Regions from separate parts of the Streptomyces sp. NBC_00287 genome, predicted to be linked through region 1. Evidence: riboswitches for the same ligand, from Rfam matches in the RefSeq annotation. Region 1 holds a riboswitch; each other region holds the start of a gene.
The links. A riboswitch is a leader RNA that binds a small molecule or an ion and turns the genes downstream of it on or off. The one in region 1 is predicted to bind cobalamin.
Positions count from the first base shown of each region.

Region 2: linked by a shared signal. The riboswitch ahead of OHT76_RS28735 (ribonucleoside-diphosphate reductase subunit alpha) and the one ahead of OHT76_RS10130 (cobalamin biosynthesis protein) in region 1 are both predicted to bind cobalamin.
Region 3: linked by a shared signal. The riboswitch ahead of metE (5-methyltetrahydropteroyltriglutamate--homocysteine S-methyltransferase) and the one ahead of OHT76_RS10130 (cobalamin biosynthesis protein) in region 1 are both predicted to bind cobalamin.

Region 1 is NZ_CP108053.1:2,216,405-2,221,235, forward strand. Features, by position in the region: gene OHT76_RS10120 (nSTAND1 domain-containing NTPase) at 1-2,224, opposite strand, end outside; gene OHT76_RS10125 (CU044_2847 family protein) at 2,205-2,567, opposite strand; cobalamin riboswitch at 2,753-2,892, shown strand; gene OHT76_RS10130 (cobalamin biosynthesis protein) at 2,994-3,935, shown strand; gene OHT76_RS10135 (cobyric acid synthase) at 3,932-4,831, shown strand, end outside.
Region 2 is NZ_CP108053.1:6,271,925-6,276,755, forward strand. Features, by position in the region: gene OHT76_RS28730 (ribonucleotide-diphosphate reductase subunit beta) at 1-490, opposite strand, end outside; gene OHT76_RS28735 (ribonucleoside-diphosphate reductase subunit alpha) at 490-2,841, opposite strand; cobalamin riboswitch at 2,965-3,089, opposite strand; gene OHT76_RS28740 (GNAT family N-acetyltransferase) at 3,142-3,645, opposite strand; gene mctP (monocarboxylate uptake permease MctP) at 3,713-4,831, opposite strand, start outside.
Region 3 is NZ_CP108053.1:345,209-350,039, reverse strand. Features, by position in the region: gene metE (5-methyltetrahydropteroyltriglutamate--homocysteine S-methyltransferase) at 1-1,464, opposite strand, end outside; cobalamin riboswitch at 1,620-1,842, opposite strand; gene OHT76_RS01845 (carboxylesterase/lipase family protein) at 1,988-3,508, shown strand; gene OHT76_RS01840 (cupin domain-containing protein) at 3,525-4,031, opposite strand; gene OHT76_RS01835 (hypothetical protein) at 4,215-4,831, shown strand, end outside.

The DNA.
Region 1 (4,831 bases):
TCACCTCCCCCTCCGGGAGAATCCGGTGGGCGGAGACGAGGGACGTGAGGGGCCAGGCATGGCGCATCAAGGCTCCCTTGGCCACCGGCAGATCGCTGGTGTGGTGGGCTGCCGCCGCCAGAAGCGCCGCGCCGACCGGGTCCTCGGTCGACCGGTCGGCCGCGAGCTGGACCAGGTCCCTCGCCGCCTCATCCTTCTCCCCCTGCCCCTGGTCCCGCAGCATGGCCCACAAGCCGTACCCCAACAGCCCAGCCACCAGCGCCAGGCAGGCCACCAGCGCCACCCCCGTACGGCCCCGCCGCACCGACCGCCGTTGGTATTCCCTGCTCCGGCGAATGAACTCGCTCTCCGACGAGGACAGTTCAGCCGGTCGCAGTGCCGCCGTCGTCCTCGCCGTTGCCAACTCCTGGCCGCGCAGCAAAAGATCGTCGTGTCGAGAGCTGTCCTCCCACTCCCGCAACCGCCCCCGCAACTTCTCGTGCCACGTCAAGAACACCCGTGACTCGTCCAACCACCGCCTCAGCGTGGGCCATTGCCGCACCAGCGCCTCATGCGCCAGCGCCACCGTCTCGCGCCCCGAGCTGTCCCGGGAGATGACCAGTAGTCGCGTGCCCGCCAATGCCTGGGCCGCCGTGCGGAGTTCGGGTGGCAGGGAATCAAAGGCTCTCGCGACCCGCGCGTACTCCTTGCCCCGCACCGGCCGGGCGAGCCGTTCGAACAGGCGCCGGGCCGTGGCCTCGTCCGGGCCCTCCGGGGGTTTGCAGACCTGCGCCAACTGGTGGTCGGCGTAACGCGAGAGCGCTCCTTCCACTCCGCCGATCTCCCTGTACGCCGTATGCGTCAGACGACCATGCTCCCGCCGGTCCCAGAGTTCCGCCAAGGTGAACTCCACCAACGGCAGGGCGCCCGGTTCTCCCCCCGCCTCCGACACCAGCAGTTCCGGCAGGCCCGGTTCGAACTCCACCCCGGGGATCGCGTCGATCGGGCGGCGGACCACCTCGTCCAACTGGGACGGGGTCATCGGGGCCACCATCTGGACCGTGCCGCTCAGCGCCTCCGCCCTGCCGCCCGTGACCAGTTCCTCCAGCGATGCCGAGCGCAAGGTCGCCAGGACTCGGAGGCGGCGGCCCTCCGGGTGGGCCGCCCTCGCCATCGGCAGCAGTACGTCCAGCAGGGCTCGCGCGTCCGCCGGGCGTGCTCCTACCGTCTCCTCGAACTGGTCCAGCAGGATCACATGCCCCGCCGTCCCGGACTCCTCCAGGATTCGGGCACCCAGCAGCGTCGCCGTCTGTCGGTCCCCGCCCAACGTGCGCGCCAGGTCCCGCAGAGACGGGAACTGGCCTCCCAGCGCCTCCCCCAGCGTCCGTACCGGATCCGTCTCCGGCTGGCCGGCGAAATCCGTCACCGTGTGGCCCGAACTCCTCAGCAGCGGTAGCACTCCTGCTCGTACCAGTGACGACTTGCCTACCCCCGACGCGCCCGCCACCAGGACGAAGGGGTGCGTCCGCAACGCCTCCGCGATGCGTTCGCTGTCGGACCGGCGGGCGAAGAAGACCGTCGCGTCCTGTTCGCGGAAGGCCTCCAGGCCTCGGAAGGGGGACGGGCGTAGGCCCGGTTCCAGGCCCAGGAGGAGAGCTGCGGGGATGAGGTACGCCGTGCTCGCGCCCGTCCCCGTGTCCGCCGCCACCGTCATGCCGACGACGCCGCCCTGTTCCGTGTCCCACACCGGGCCGCCGCTGAAGCCCCGGCCGATCGTCCGTCCGCGGGGTTCCATCGACGTCCACCCCTTGCCCACCGGCGCCCGCAACCGGCCGTCCACCCAGACTCCGTGGTCGTCGGTCAGAAGGGGGAAGCCCAGGACGCGGAAGGGGTGGTCCCAGACCGCTGTGCCGCCCGCGAAACGGACCGGTGTGGTGCCGGGGACCGGGTCCAGCCTCAGCAGGGCGATGTCTCCGCCGCCGTCCCCGGACACCGGGCGCCAGTGCGTGACCGTCGCCGGCAACCGGTCGGACGGCGGAGTCAGCAGCGGGAAGTCGACGGTCACGGCACAGGAAGGAGGGTCCGTCGCCGTGTCGGGCACGCCCAGCGCGTTCGCCACTACATGGGCGCAGGTGCACAGCGTGCCCTCCGCGATCAGGAAGCCGCTTCCCGTGACCTGACCGTCATGACTCCAGAAGCGGGCGATTCCGCGCGCGAGTTCGTCGTCAGACTCGGCCGTCGGCATCGCGCTGTCCCGGAACCATCGCTTCCGACGGGTTCGTCCAGTTCATCGTCACCGTGAAGTGCGCCTCCGTGGAGCCCCGCGCGACCACCACCCCCGCCTCCGCGCTCAGCGTGATGCCGAACTCGACCGTGACCGAACCCGGTGGTCTGGGCAGGTCCCGCGCGCCTTCCAGGACCGCCCCCAGCGCCGGACGCACCCGGGCCAGCGCCTGTTGGAGGGTTTCGGCCGCCCCCGCGACCGCGCCGCCGCGCGACACGCGCTGCACCCCCGCCGGCCCGTCGCCCGCCACCTCCAGCAGTACGACCTGCCCGTCGTCCAGCACCATTTCACCCACGTACGCCACAGACCCGGCCCTCCCCCTCGCCCCACTCGATCGGTCCCCGTATTCCAGGGCGTCACGCACCGCAGTCGCAAGGCGCTTCCGCGTAGTCACCTCGTGTGGGTGAACCCCCTGGCCAAACCCGCCCCGCCGGACCCGATGTGGGCCTCAGCACACTCTCCCCTCGCAGGTCAACGGCAAGTTGACGGCCCTTCCGGGCCCGTGGTGGACTGCCGGAGCCATGTACGGCGGCAAGAGAGGAAGCCGGTGTGAGTCCGGCGCGGTCCCGCCACTGTCACCGGGGTAAGTAGCCCCGGGAGCCAGGAACTCTCACCGCCGGTCTCGTCGAACCAGGGCGTGGACACCCTGAGTGAGGACATATCGCGATGCTTGCCTGCCGATCGACATCCAGTACCAGACCCGCGTCTGACTCCGCGATCGGCTGAGCCGATGCGGGCCGATCGCGTCTTCGCGTACGGCGCCGCCGCCGGCCTCCTCGGTGATCTGCTCCTCGGCGATCCGCGCCGCGGGCATCCGGTCGCCGCGTTCGGGCGGGCCGCGGGTGCCGTGGAACGGCTGTTGTGGCGCGACGACCGTGGCCGGGGCGCACTGCACACGACCGTGTGCGCCGGTGGCGCCGTGGCTCTGGGTGCCCTCGCCGCGGGGGCCGTACGCCGCTCCCCTGCCGCCTCCGTCGCGCTCACCGGCGTAGCCACCTGGGCCGTCGTCGGCGGGACTTCGCTCGTCCGGGAGGCTCGGGTCATCGGGCAGGCGCTCCACCAGGGGGACGTCGAGGCCGCTCGGGCCCGGCTGCCGCATTTGTGCGGGCGGGATCCTCAGGCGCTGGACGCTGACGGGATCGCGCGGGCCGTTGTCGAGTCCGTCGCCGAGAACACCTCCGATGCCGTCGTGGGGGCCTTGGTGTGGGGGGCCTTGGGCGGAGTACCTGGGCTTGTCGGGTTTCGGGCCGTGAACACCCTTGACGCCATGGTCGGCCACAAGTCGGCCCGTTACCGGCGCTACGGCTGGGCTTCCGCTCGCCTCGACGACGTCGCCGGGTGGCCGGGGGCGCGCCTGACGGCCGTACTCGCCGCCGCGGCGGGAGGGAATGCCCGGGGGGCCGTACAGGCCTGGCGGGCCGATGCCTCGAAGCATCCGAGCCCCAACGCGGGGCCGGTGGAGGCGTCGTTCGCGGGGGCGCTGGGGGTGCGGCTCGGGGGGACCTTGGCGTACGGCGGGCGCATCGAGCATCGGCCGGTGTTGAACGGGGAGGGGCGTGCTGTGGAGGTCGGGGACATCGAGCGGGCCGTACGGCTGTCCCGGCGGGTGAGCCTGCTTGCGCTGGGGGTCAGTGTCGTCGCGCGCCGCGTCGTGAAGGGGAAGCGGTCATGAGCGGCGGAGGGCTCCTCGTCGCCGGTACCACCTCCGACGCCGGTAAGAGTGTGGTCACGGCCGGGATCTGTCGCTGGCTGGTCCGGCAAGGGGTCAAGGTCGCGCCCTTCAAGGCGCAGAACATGTCCCTCAATTCGTTCGTCACGCGCGAAGGCGCCGAGATCGGGCGGGCCCAGGCCATGCAGGCACAGGCGTGCCGAACAGAGCCGAGCGCGCTCATGAATCCCGTGCTGCTCAAGCCCGGTGGCGACCAGAGCAGTCAGGTCGTGCTGATGGGCAAGCCGGTGGGTGAGCTCAGTGCGCGCGGGTATCACGGGGGGCGGCAGCAGCAGTTGCTCGGGACCGTGCTCGACTGTCTCGCCGAGTTGCGGGGCACGTATGACGCGGTGATCTGCGAGGGGGCGGGCAGCCCCGCCGAGATCAATCTGCGGCGGACCGACATCGTCAACATGGGGATCGCCCGCAACGCCGGGCTGCCCGTGGTCGTGGTCGGTGACATCGACCGGGGCGGCGTCTTCGCCTCCTTCTTCGGGACCGTCGCCCTGCTCTCCGAAGAGGACCAGAAGCTGGTCGCCGGGTTCCTCGTGAACAAGTTCCGGGGGGACGTCAGCCTCCTCGAACCCGGGCTCGACATGCTCCATGGCCTCACCGGGCGGCACACCTACGGCGTCCTGCCCTTCCAGCACGGCCTCGGCATCGACGAGGAGGACGGGCTGCGCGTCTCCCTGCGGGGGACCGTGCGCGAGTCCCAGGTCTCCTCCCCCGTCGGCGAGGACGTCCTGCGCGTCGCCGTCTGTGCCGTCCCCCTCATGTCCAACTTCACCGACGTCGACGCCCTCGCCGCCGAACCCGGCGTCGTCGTACGGTTCGTGGACCGGCCCGAGGAACTGGCCGAC
Region 2 (4,831 bases), 4.1 Mb from region 1:
GGTCGGCCTGGGTCTCCAGGCGGTCCAGCTTCTCGACCTCATTGATCCACTTGAAGCAGAACCCGGCCTTCTCGCGGATGGAGGGGATGCTCTCCACCGCGTCGAAGGCCGCCGCCCTGTCCTCCGGGTCGGGGAGGTAGGTGTCCAGCAGCGTCAAGTAGAACTGGACGTGCACGGCCTCCTCGAAGAGCTGACGGCTCAAGTAGAGTCGCGCCTCGGGGGAGTTGATGTGCTTGTACAGCGTCAGCACCAGGTTGTTCGCGACGATCGAGTCGCCCGTCGCGAAGAAGGCGACCAGCCGGCCGATGAGGTGCTGCTCGGAGGGGGACAGCTTCGCGAGGTCGGAGACGTCCGAGTGGAGGTCGACCTCCTCGACGGTCCAGGTGTTCTTGATGGCGTCCCGGTAGCGCTCGTAGAAGTCCGGGTAGCGCATGGGGCGGAGAGTCAGCTCGAAGCCCGGGTCGAGCAGGTTTTTGGCATCGCTGGTCATTACTGGCAGGCCTCGCAGGACTCGGGGTTTTCCAGGGAGCAGGCGACGGCTTCGGGGTCGGCGGCCTGCTGGACGGGGACAGTTGCCTGGGCTGCGCGGGCGATACGGGTCGCCGGGCGCGAGCGCAGGTAGTACGTCGTCTTCAGCCCGGACTTCCAGGCGTAGGCGTACATCGAGGAGAGCTTGCCGATGGTCGGCGTCTCCAGGAAGAGGTTCAGGGACTGCGACTGGTCGAGGAACGGCGTCCGGGCGGCGGCCATGTCGATGAGCCCGCGCTGCGGGATCTCCCACGCCGTGCGGTAGAGCCGTCGTACGTCCTCGGGGATCCAGGCGAACTCCTGCACCGAGCCGTTCGCCTCGCGCAGCGCCTCGCGGGTGCGGGCGTCCCAGACGCCGAGCTCCTTCAGCTCCTGCACAAGGTAGGAGTTGACCTGGAGGAACTCGCCGGACAGCGTCTCGCGCTTGAACAGGTTGGACACCTGCGGCTCGATGCACTCGTAGACGCCGGCGATGGACGCGATGGTCGCGGTGGGCGCGATGGCGAGGAGGAGGGAGTTGCGCATCCCGACCTCGGCGATACGGCTGCGCAGCGCCGCCCAGCGCTCCGGCCAGGTGAGTTCGGCGTCGTAGTGGTCGGGGTGCAGGACGCCCTGCGCGGTACGGGTCTTCTCCCAGGCCGGCAGCGGGCCGCTGCGCTCGGCGAGGTCGGCGGAGGCCTCGTAGGCGGCGAGCATGATGCGCTCGGCGATCCGGGTGGAGAGCGCCTTGGCCTCGGGGGAGTCGAAGGGCAGCCGCAGCTTGAAGAAGACGTCCTGCAGCCCCATCGCACCGAGCCCCACCGGGCGCCACTTGGCGTTGGAGCGGCCCGCCTGCTCGGTCGGGTAGAAGTTGATGTCGACCACGCGGTCGAGGAAGGTGACGGCGGTGCGGACGGTGGCGTCGAGCCGCTCCCAGTCGATGTCACCGTCGACGACGAACGAGCCGAGGTTGACCGACCCCAGGTTGCAGACCGCCGTCTCCCCGTCGTCGGTGACCTCCAGGATCTCCGTGCAGAGGTTGGAGGAGTGGACCACCTGGCCCGGCAGGGCGGTCTGGTTGGCGGTGCGGTTGGCGGCGTCCTTGAAGGTCATCCAGCCGTTGCCGGTCTGCGCGAGGGTGCGCATCATGCGGCCGTAGAGGTCACGGGCGGGGATGGTCTTCTTCGCGAGGCCCTGTTCTTCTGCCTTGCGATAGGCCGCGTCGAACTCCTCGCCCCACAGGTCGACCAGCTCGGGCACATCGGCGGGCGAGAACAGGGACCACGGGGCGTCGGCGTTCACCCGGCGCATGAACTCGTCCGGGATCCAGTGCGCGAGGTTCAGATTGTGCGTACGCCGGGCGTCCTCACCGGTGTTGTCGCGCAGCTCCAGGAACTCCTCGATGTCGGAGTGCCAGGTCTCCAGGTAGACCGCCGCCGCGCCCTTGCGCCGCCCGCCCTGGTTCACGGCGGCGACCGAGGCGTCGAGGGTCTTCAGGAACGGGACGATGCCGTTGGAGTGCCCGTTGGTGCCGCGGATCAGCGAACCCCGGGAGCGGATACGGGAGTACGAGAGCCCGATGCCGCCGGCGTGCTTGGAGAGGCGGGCGACCTGGTGGTAGCGGTCGTAGATGGAGTCCAGCTCGTCGAGCGGGGAGTCGAGCAGGTAGCAGGACGACATCTGGGGGTGCCGGGTGCCGGAGTTGAAGAGCGTGGGGGAGGAGGGGAGGTAGTCGAGGCGGCTCATGAGCCCGTAGAGCGCGGCGACTTCGTCGAGGGCGCGCGTGGTGTCGTCCTCGGCGAGACCGGCGGCGACGCGGAGCATGAAGTGCTGGGGCGTCTCGATGACCTTGCGCGTGATGGGGTGCCGGAGCAGATAACGGCTGTGGAGGGTACGGAGCCCGAAGTAGCCGAAGCGGTCGTCGGCGCCGGTGTCGATCAGCGCGTCGAGGCGGGCGGCGTGGATCCGTACGAACTCGGCGGTCCGGTCGGCGATGAGCCCCTCCCGGTGCCCGACCGCGACGGACTCGGTGAAGGACGTGACGCCCTGGGAGGCGGCCTCGGCGGCGATGGAGACGGTCAGCAGCCGGGCGGCCAGCCGGGAGTAGGCGGGGTCCTCGGAGATGAGCCCTGCCGCGGCCTCGGTGGCCAGCTCGCGCAGCTCCGACACGTCCGCCCGGGCGGACCGGCCGCGCAGCGCGGCGGCGGCGACCCGGCCGGGGTCGGCGTCGGGGAGGTCGGCGGTCAGCTCGGTCAGGGTCCGCAGCAGCGCGGTTCCGGGACCGTCGGTCTCCACCTGGATGGCTGAAGCCGGGTCGGCTGGCGCGATGGTCACTGGGGGGCTCTCCCTCGCTCGGCACGGGGCCTTGCGGAGGGCAGGAGGCAGCTCACGAGCGCACGGGGCGTCGCGTCCACCGACCCATTCCACGAGGCCCGGACGTCAGGCGCACCGGCCGGTTGGCCGGGCGCGCTGTCGGCAGGTCCTCGGACTGACGCTTATGCACAGATGTGCACAAGTACACCGTTGCGGGACAGTTCCGGATTCGCACCGGATTCCCCTGCGACGACAGCGAGCATGAGCATACATCTTGTGCCGCCCTGCGGTGACACCCCCAGATGTTGTGTCGCGTCGGCTTCAGAGCGTCAACTGATAAGTGAGGAGAGTGAACTCGGGATGCTCCGGGATCGGGTTCCAGTCGCGCTCGGGGGCCCGGGTGAAGCCGAGACGTTCATAGATACGGTGGGCGGTGCGCATCAGGGACTGGGTCGACAGGACGATGCCCTTGCACTCCGCGGCTCTTGCCCGGTCGATACAGGCGCGGACGAGGGCTTCTCCGGCGCCCCTGCCACGGGCCGCGTGGGCGACGGCCAGCATGCGGATCTCGGCCTCTCCGGGGCGGGCGAGGTCGGCCATGGGGCCGGGGGAGGGGACGAAAGTGACGCCGCCCAGGAGCCCGTTGTGGTCTACGGCCACCAACACCTCAGCGGCTGCGGCCCGCTTGGCGACGTCCCTGAGTTCGCCGAGGTACCAGTCGCTCTCGCCGAAGGTGAGGAGGTCGTCCTGGAGGTAGGCCTGGGCGGTGATCTCGCCCAGTTCCTCGTATTCGATGGGTTCCGCCGGGCGGATCTGGAAGTCCATGGAGTGAGTGTGTACGACAGAGGGCCGCCGTTCGAATGGCTTTCGGCGGCCCTCTGCGGAGGATGCGTCAGTGCACCGGGGTCAGATCCTTCTGGACTCCCGGGTCTCCCGCGTCCGCCGTGTAGTCCTCCGGGCTCGTCTCGTCGATACCTTCGGGGGCCTTCGCCGCCTTCAGGACGAAGGTCAGGACCACCGTGACGACAAGGTTCAGGACGAACGCCGTCAGGCCGATGTAGCCGATCTCCCCGATGCCCGGGATCTCCTTCGACGAACCGCCGAAGTGCTTCTGCGTCGGCGACGCGACACCGTAGGCCGCCACCGTGCCGTAGATCATGCCGACCGCCCAGCCGGCGAGCAGCGCCCAGCGGTGGAACCAGCGCGTGAACAGGCCGCCGACCAGGGCCGGGAAGGTCTGCAGGATCCAGATGCCGCCCAGGAGCTGGAAGTTGATGGCGACCGTCTTGTCCATCGTCAGGACGAAGACCAGCGCGCCGACCTTCACCAGCAGCGAGACCAGCTTGGAGACCTTGGTCTCCTGGGCGGGCGTGGCGTCGGGCTTGATGAAGTCCTTGTAGATGTTCCGGGTGAACAGGTTCGCCGCCGCGATCGACATGATCGCCGCCGGCACCAGCGCGCCGATGCCGATCGCCGCGAAGGCCACGCCCGCGAACCAGGCCGGGAACATGTTCTCGAACAGCTGCGGGATCGCCAACTGGCCGTTCTCCACCTTCACTCCGGCCGCGATCGCCATGAAGCCCAGCAGCGCCAGCAGACCGAGCATCAGCGAATACAGCGGCAGGATCGTGGTGTTGCGGCGGATCACATCACGGCTCCGGGAGGAGAGGGTCGCGGTGATCGAGTGCGGGTACATGAACAGCGCCAGCGCCGAGCCCAAGGCCAGCGTGGCGTACGTCCATTGCCCGGCCTCCGGCGGGACCAGACCGCCCACCCCGGTGGTGGTGAACTTCTCGCCCGCGTCGGCGAAGATCTCGTCGAACCCGCCCAGCTTGATCGGGATGTAGATGATCGCCACCGCGATGACCAGATAGATCAGGGTGTCCTTGACGAAGGCGATCAGCGCGGGCGCCCGCAGCCCCGAGGAGTAGGTGTACGCGGCCAGCACACCGAACGCGATCAGCAGCGGGAGGTCCTTGATGAACCAGTTCGTGTTCTCCCCGCCGCCGAC
Region 3 (4,831 bases), 1.9 Mb from region 1:
GGCCTTCTCCTGGAAGGAGATCACTTCCCGGATTTCGGCCCGGATGCGCTCCTCGTACGCGGCTGTGTCGATCCGGCCCGCTCGCAGGTCGGCCCGTGCGGAGCGCAGTTCGCCGGTCTGCGGGAAGGAGCCGATGGTGGTCGTCGGCAACAGCGGGAGGCCGAGCAGGGCTCGCTGTGCGGCCGCGCGTTGGGCGTACGGCTGCGAGCGGTGGGCGTCGGCCTCGGTGACCGCGGCGGTGCGGGCCCGTACGTCCGGGTCGTGGGTGATGGGGGAGTGGGCGCGGGAGGCCAAGTCGGCCCGGTTCACGGCCAGTTCGGCGGCGATGGTGTCGGTGCCGCGGGCCAGGCCCTTGGCCAGGGTGACGACCTCGGCGGTCTTCTGGCGGGCGAAGGCGAGCCAGCGCAGAATCTGCGGCTCGATGTCCCGCTCGGCCGCGGTGTCGAGGGGGACGTGGAGGAGGGAGCAGGACGCCGATACGTCGACGCGGTCGGCCAGGCCGAGGAGGGTGCCCAGGGTGGTGAGGGAGGTGGCCAGGTCGTTGACCCAGATGTTGCGGCCGTTGACGACTCCGGCGACCAGACGCTTGCCGGGCAGTCCACCCACGGCGGCGAGGTCATCCAGGCACGCGGCGTCCGTGAGGTCGAGCGCGAGTCCGTCGACCGGGGCCTTGGCCAGCACCGGCAGCGCCTCGCCGAGACGACCGAAATACGAGGCGACCAGCAGCTTCGGCCGGTCGGTGAGGGCACCGAGGCCACGGTAGGCGCGTGCAGCGGCGTTGAGTTCGGCCGGGGTGCGGTCCTGGACGAGGGCGGGCTCGTCGAGCTGAACCCACTCGGCTCCCGCGGCGCGCAGATCGGCGAGGATCTCGGCGTACACCGGCAGCAGCCGGTCGAGAAGGACCAGCGGGTCGAAGCCGGCGGCGACGCCGGGCGCGGGCTTGGCGAGGAGGAGGTAGGTGACGGGACCGATGAGGACGGGCCGGGCGGTCAGGCCGAGCGCGAGGGCCTCCTTCAACTCGCTCACCTGCTTGCTGGAGTCGGCAGTGAACACCGTGTCCGGGCCCAACTCCGGGACCAGATAGTGGTAGTTCGTGTCGAACCACTTGGTCATCTCCAGCGGGGCGATGTCTTGCGTGCCGCGCGCCATGGCGAAGTACCCGTCGAGCGGGTCGGCATCGAAGGCAGCCCGGTGGCGGGCGGGGATCGCGCCCACCATGACGGTGGCGTCCAGGACATGATCGTAGAACGAGAAGTCGCCGGTGGGGACTTCGCCGATGCCGGCTTCGGCCAGTTGCTGCCAGGTTCCGCGTCGCAGCTCGGCGCCGGTGGCGCGGAGGGCGTCGGCGGAGACGCGGCCCTTCCAGTAGCCCTCGACGGCCTTCTTCAGCTCCCGGTTCGGGCCCTGCCGGGGGTAGCCGTAGACGGTGGCCAGCGCGGCCGTGGCTGTGGACTCGGTGGTCACGGAGATCTCCTTCGCGAGATGAATCCCTGAGGTCCCGGGGACGGGACGAGAGCGCGAAGGGGTGACGGACCGGGCGGGAAGCGAGGGGTGTCGCGCCGCCTGGTATGTGTCGCCGACCCGCCCTCGAGGTCACCGGGATGTCCGCGCACGAGTCGTCCGTGCGCGGGCAGATGGCAGGTCTTCGGACTCGCGGGCACATCCTCCTCGGGGAGGACACCTACTGGCCGTCGCTTCCCGGACCCAGTACGTCGGGCCCAGTGCGTATGACGGCGGTCGTTCCCACTCACCGCTGCGGGGCAGTCCCGGATTTCCACCGGGTTCCCTCTTGCGACGCATCCCGCCTGGCGGACGGGGCGAACCAGCTGCACGGGTCAGCGTACGGGGCCGTGGAAGGTGGCGTCGGGATTTGGCTGGTGAAGTGAGACACGCACAGGTCAGGCACCGCCCGGCAGACTGATTGATACTTCAAGGATTTCGGGGCAGGATGGCCGGGCCGAGGCGGGCCGACGCTTGAGGAGCCTTCATGAGCCGTGCCGAATTTCCAGAGGTCACGACGGTGTCGGGCGCCGTGCGCGGACGCCGCGAGGACGGCCTGGTGGTCTTCCGTGGCATTCCGTACGCGCAGCCGCCGGTGGGAGAGGCACGCTTCGCGGCGCCGCGGCCGGTGAGGCGCTGGGACGGAGTGCGGGAGGCGTACTCCTTCGGTCCGCCGCCCCCGCAGGAGCCATTCGGCCCTGAGGACCCGCCTGCTGACACCACGGCCGCCGGGGACGACTGGCTGACGGTCAACGTCTGGACGCCGGACGCGGATACGGCCGCCCGCCGACCGGTGATGGTCTGGATCTACGGCGGCGCCTACAAGTTCGGCTCCGCCGACGACCCCGCCTACGACGCTGGACGCCTCGCACGCGACGGTGAGCTGGTCGTCGTCACCTTCAACTACCGGGTCGGCATCGAGGGGTTCGCCCGGGTCGAGGGTGCCCCGGCCAACCGTGGCCTCCTCGACCAGGTCGCGGCCCTGGAGTGGGTGCGCGAGAACGTCTCCGCGTTCGGCGGCGACCCCGACCAGGTCACCGTCTTCGGGGAGTCGGCCGGCGCCGGGTCGATCGCCGCGCTGCTGACGATGGACCCGGCGCGCGGCCTGTTTCGGCGGGCCATCGTCCAAAGTGTGCCGGGCACGTTCTTCTCGGACGAACTCGCCGTGGACATCGCCGGAACCATCGCCGGACAGCTGGGGCTGCGTCCCACCGTGGCCGATCTGTCCGGCGTGGACCCGCGCAAGCTGCCCGAGGCGGGGGCCGTGCTGGGTGGGCGGATGCGTGAGTACGCGCACCGCTGGGGCCCGGTCGCCCACACCCCGACGCCGTACTCACCGGTCGTCGACGGCGAGGTCCTGACCCGCACGCCCTGGGAGGCGCTGGCCGACGGGGCCGCACGCGACGTGGAGCTGATCGCCGGCCACAACCGGGACGAATACCGGCTCTTCCTCCTGCTCGGCGGTCTGCTCGGCCGGGTGGACGACAACCTCGCGGCCTCGGCCCTGAACTGGTTCGGGCCCACACCGGACGCCGAGCAGTCCTACCGCGCCGCCTTCCCGCAAGCCTCGGCGGAGTACCTCTTCGAACTCGTCCAGTCCGACTGGCTGTTCCGCATGCCCACCCTGCACCTCGCCGAGGCCCAGGTGGCCGGTGGCGGTCGGGCGCACCTCTACGAACTCACCTGGTCCGCCCCGGCGGGCGGCGGCGCACTGGGCGCCTGCCACGGCCTGGACGTACCGCTGACCTTCGGTGTCTACGAGGGCCTCGGCGCCATGCTGATCGGCCCGACCCCCTCCCCGGAGACCGAGACCCTCTCCGCCCGCATCCGCTCCGCCTGGACGGCTTTCGCCACCACGGGCGACCCGGGCTGGCCCGCCTACGACACCGAACAGCGCCTCGTCCAACTCCTCGACACCGAACCCACGGTCACCGCCTACCCGGAGGAAGCGTCGCGTCGTCTCTGGGAGGGACACACGTTCACGACCCTGCCGCTGACGACGTCGTAGCGCACCTGGCCCCGGGCTACTCGAAGTCCTCGACGAAGTAACTGTCGTGCCGGACGCGGAACCGCATGAGTTCCTCAGCACCGCGCTGTGCCATCTCAGCGACCTGCTCGAAGTACTCCTCCCGCGGGGCGCCGGGGGAGAAGAGCATGAGCATGGACACCGGTTCGTCGGTCACATTCTTGAAGGCATGCAGGCCACCGACCGGCACGTACAGGAAGTCGCCCGCGCGGCCCGTGAGCCACTTCTCGCCGTTGTAGAGCTCCAGTTCGCCCGAGAGGACATAGAAGGACTCCGAGATGGTCTTGTGGAAGTGGGCCTTGGCACCGGCGGACCGCGGCCCCAACTCGGCCTTGTACAAACCGAATTCGCCCCCTGTCTCCGCACTGGTGGCGAGATAGTGGGTTGAGCCGCCCGGCGACGAGATGTCCGGCGGGGTGTCGGCCGGCCGGAAGACCGCGTTCACTTCACCGTTGTTGCCGTGGTAGCGAGCCTCCGGGTACTGGAGGTTTTCCGGGTACGACATGATGCGCTCCTTTGGCGTGTCTCCACCGGCATGATGGCTCGCGGCACGGGATGGGGGCATCGGGCTTCCGGATGATCTTGGCGGTTCGAGGAAGGAGGGCTGGAGTACTAAGCGCCCCTCCTGGGGCCCTGGCCCGCTGTCCACGGCCGAACAAGATCGTTGTGCAAGCTCTAAGCTCGCGTGGTGATCACCGACGACATCCCGCTCGATGCACTCGCCCGCTCCTGGGAGGAGATCCGCGAGGGCTACTACGACTTCCGAAACGACGCGTACGACCGGACGGTCCTGGAGTGCGCGGCGCGGCTCGCTGCCGACCCCGGCGGGGAGTCGTCGTACGTGTGGACGATCGGGCTTCTGATGATGGCCCCCTATGTCGCCTGGGCGCCCGGCGACGGCGTCGTGCCGGAGGCCAGAGCGGCGCTGGAGGCGGCCGACGGCGCCCTGCGCGGCCGGGCCTGCGAGCACGGGACGCATCCCTACCGGGAGCATGAGGCCGAGTGCGACGAGGACCTGGCCAGGCAGTTGTGCGGCCTCTCCGACGCGAGCGCCGAATGGGAGGAGAACCACCCCCGCGAACAGTGGCTCTGCCTCCGCAATGTCGCCGGACTCGCGCGCATCGCCCTGGACATCATCGAACCCGGCTCGGCCCCGGACGTCCCGCCCCGACTGCCGATCGGAGCCCAGGACACCATCGACACGCTCTCCGCGCTGCTGCACGGCTACCCGGAACCGGGGACCGATGTCGACGAGGAGATCTCCGGTCAGGCAGCGGAGCTGCGGTCCGCCAAACCCGCGGACCG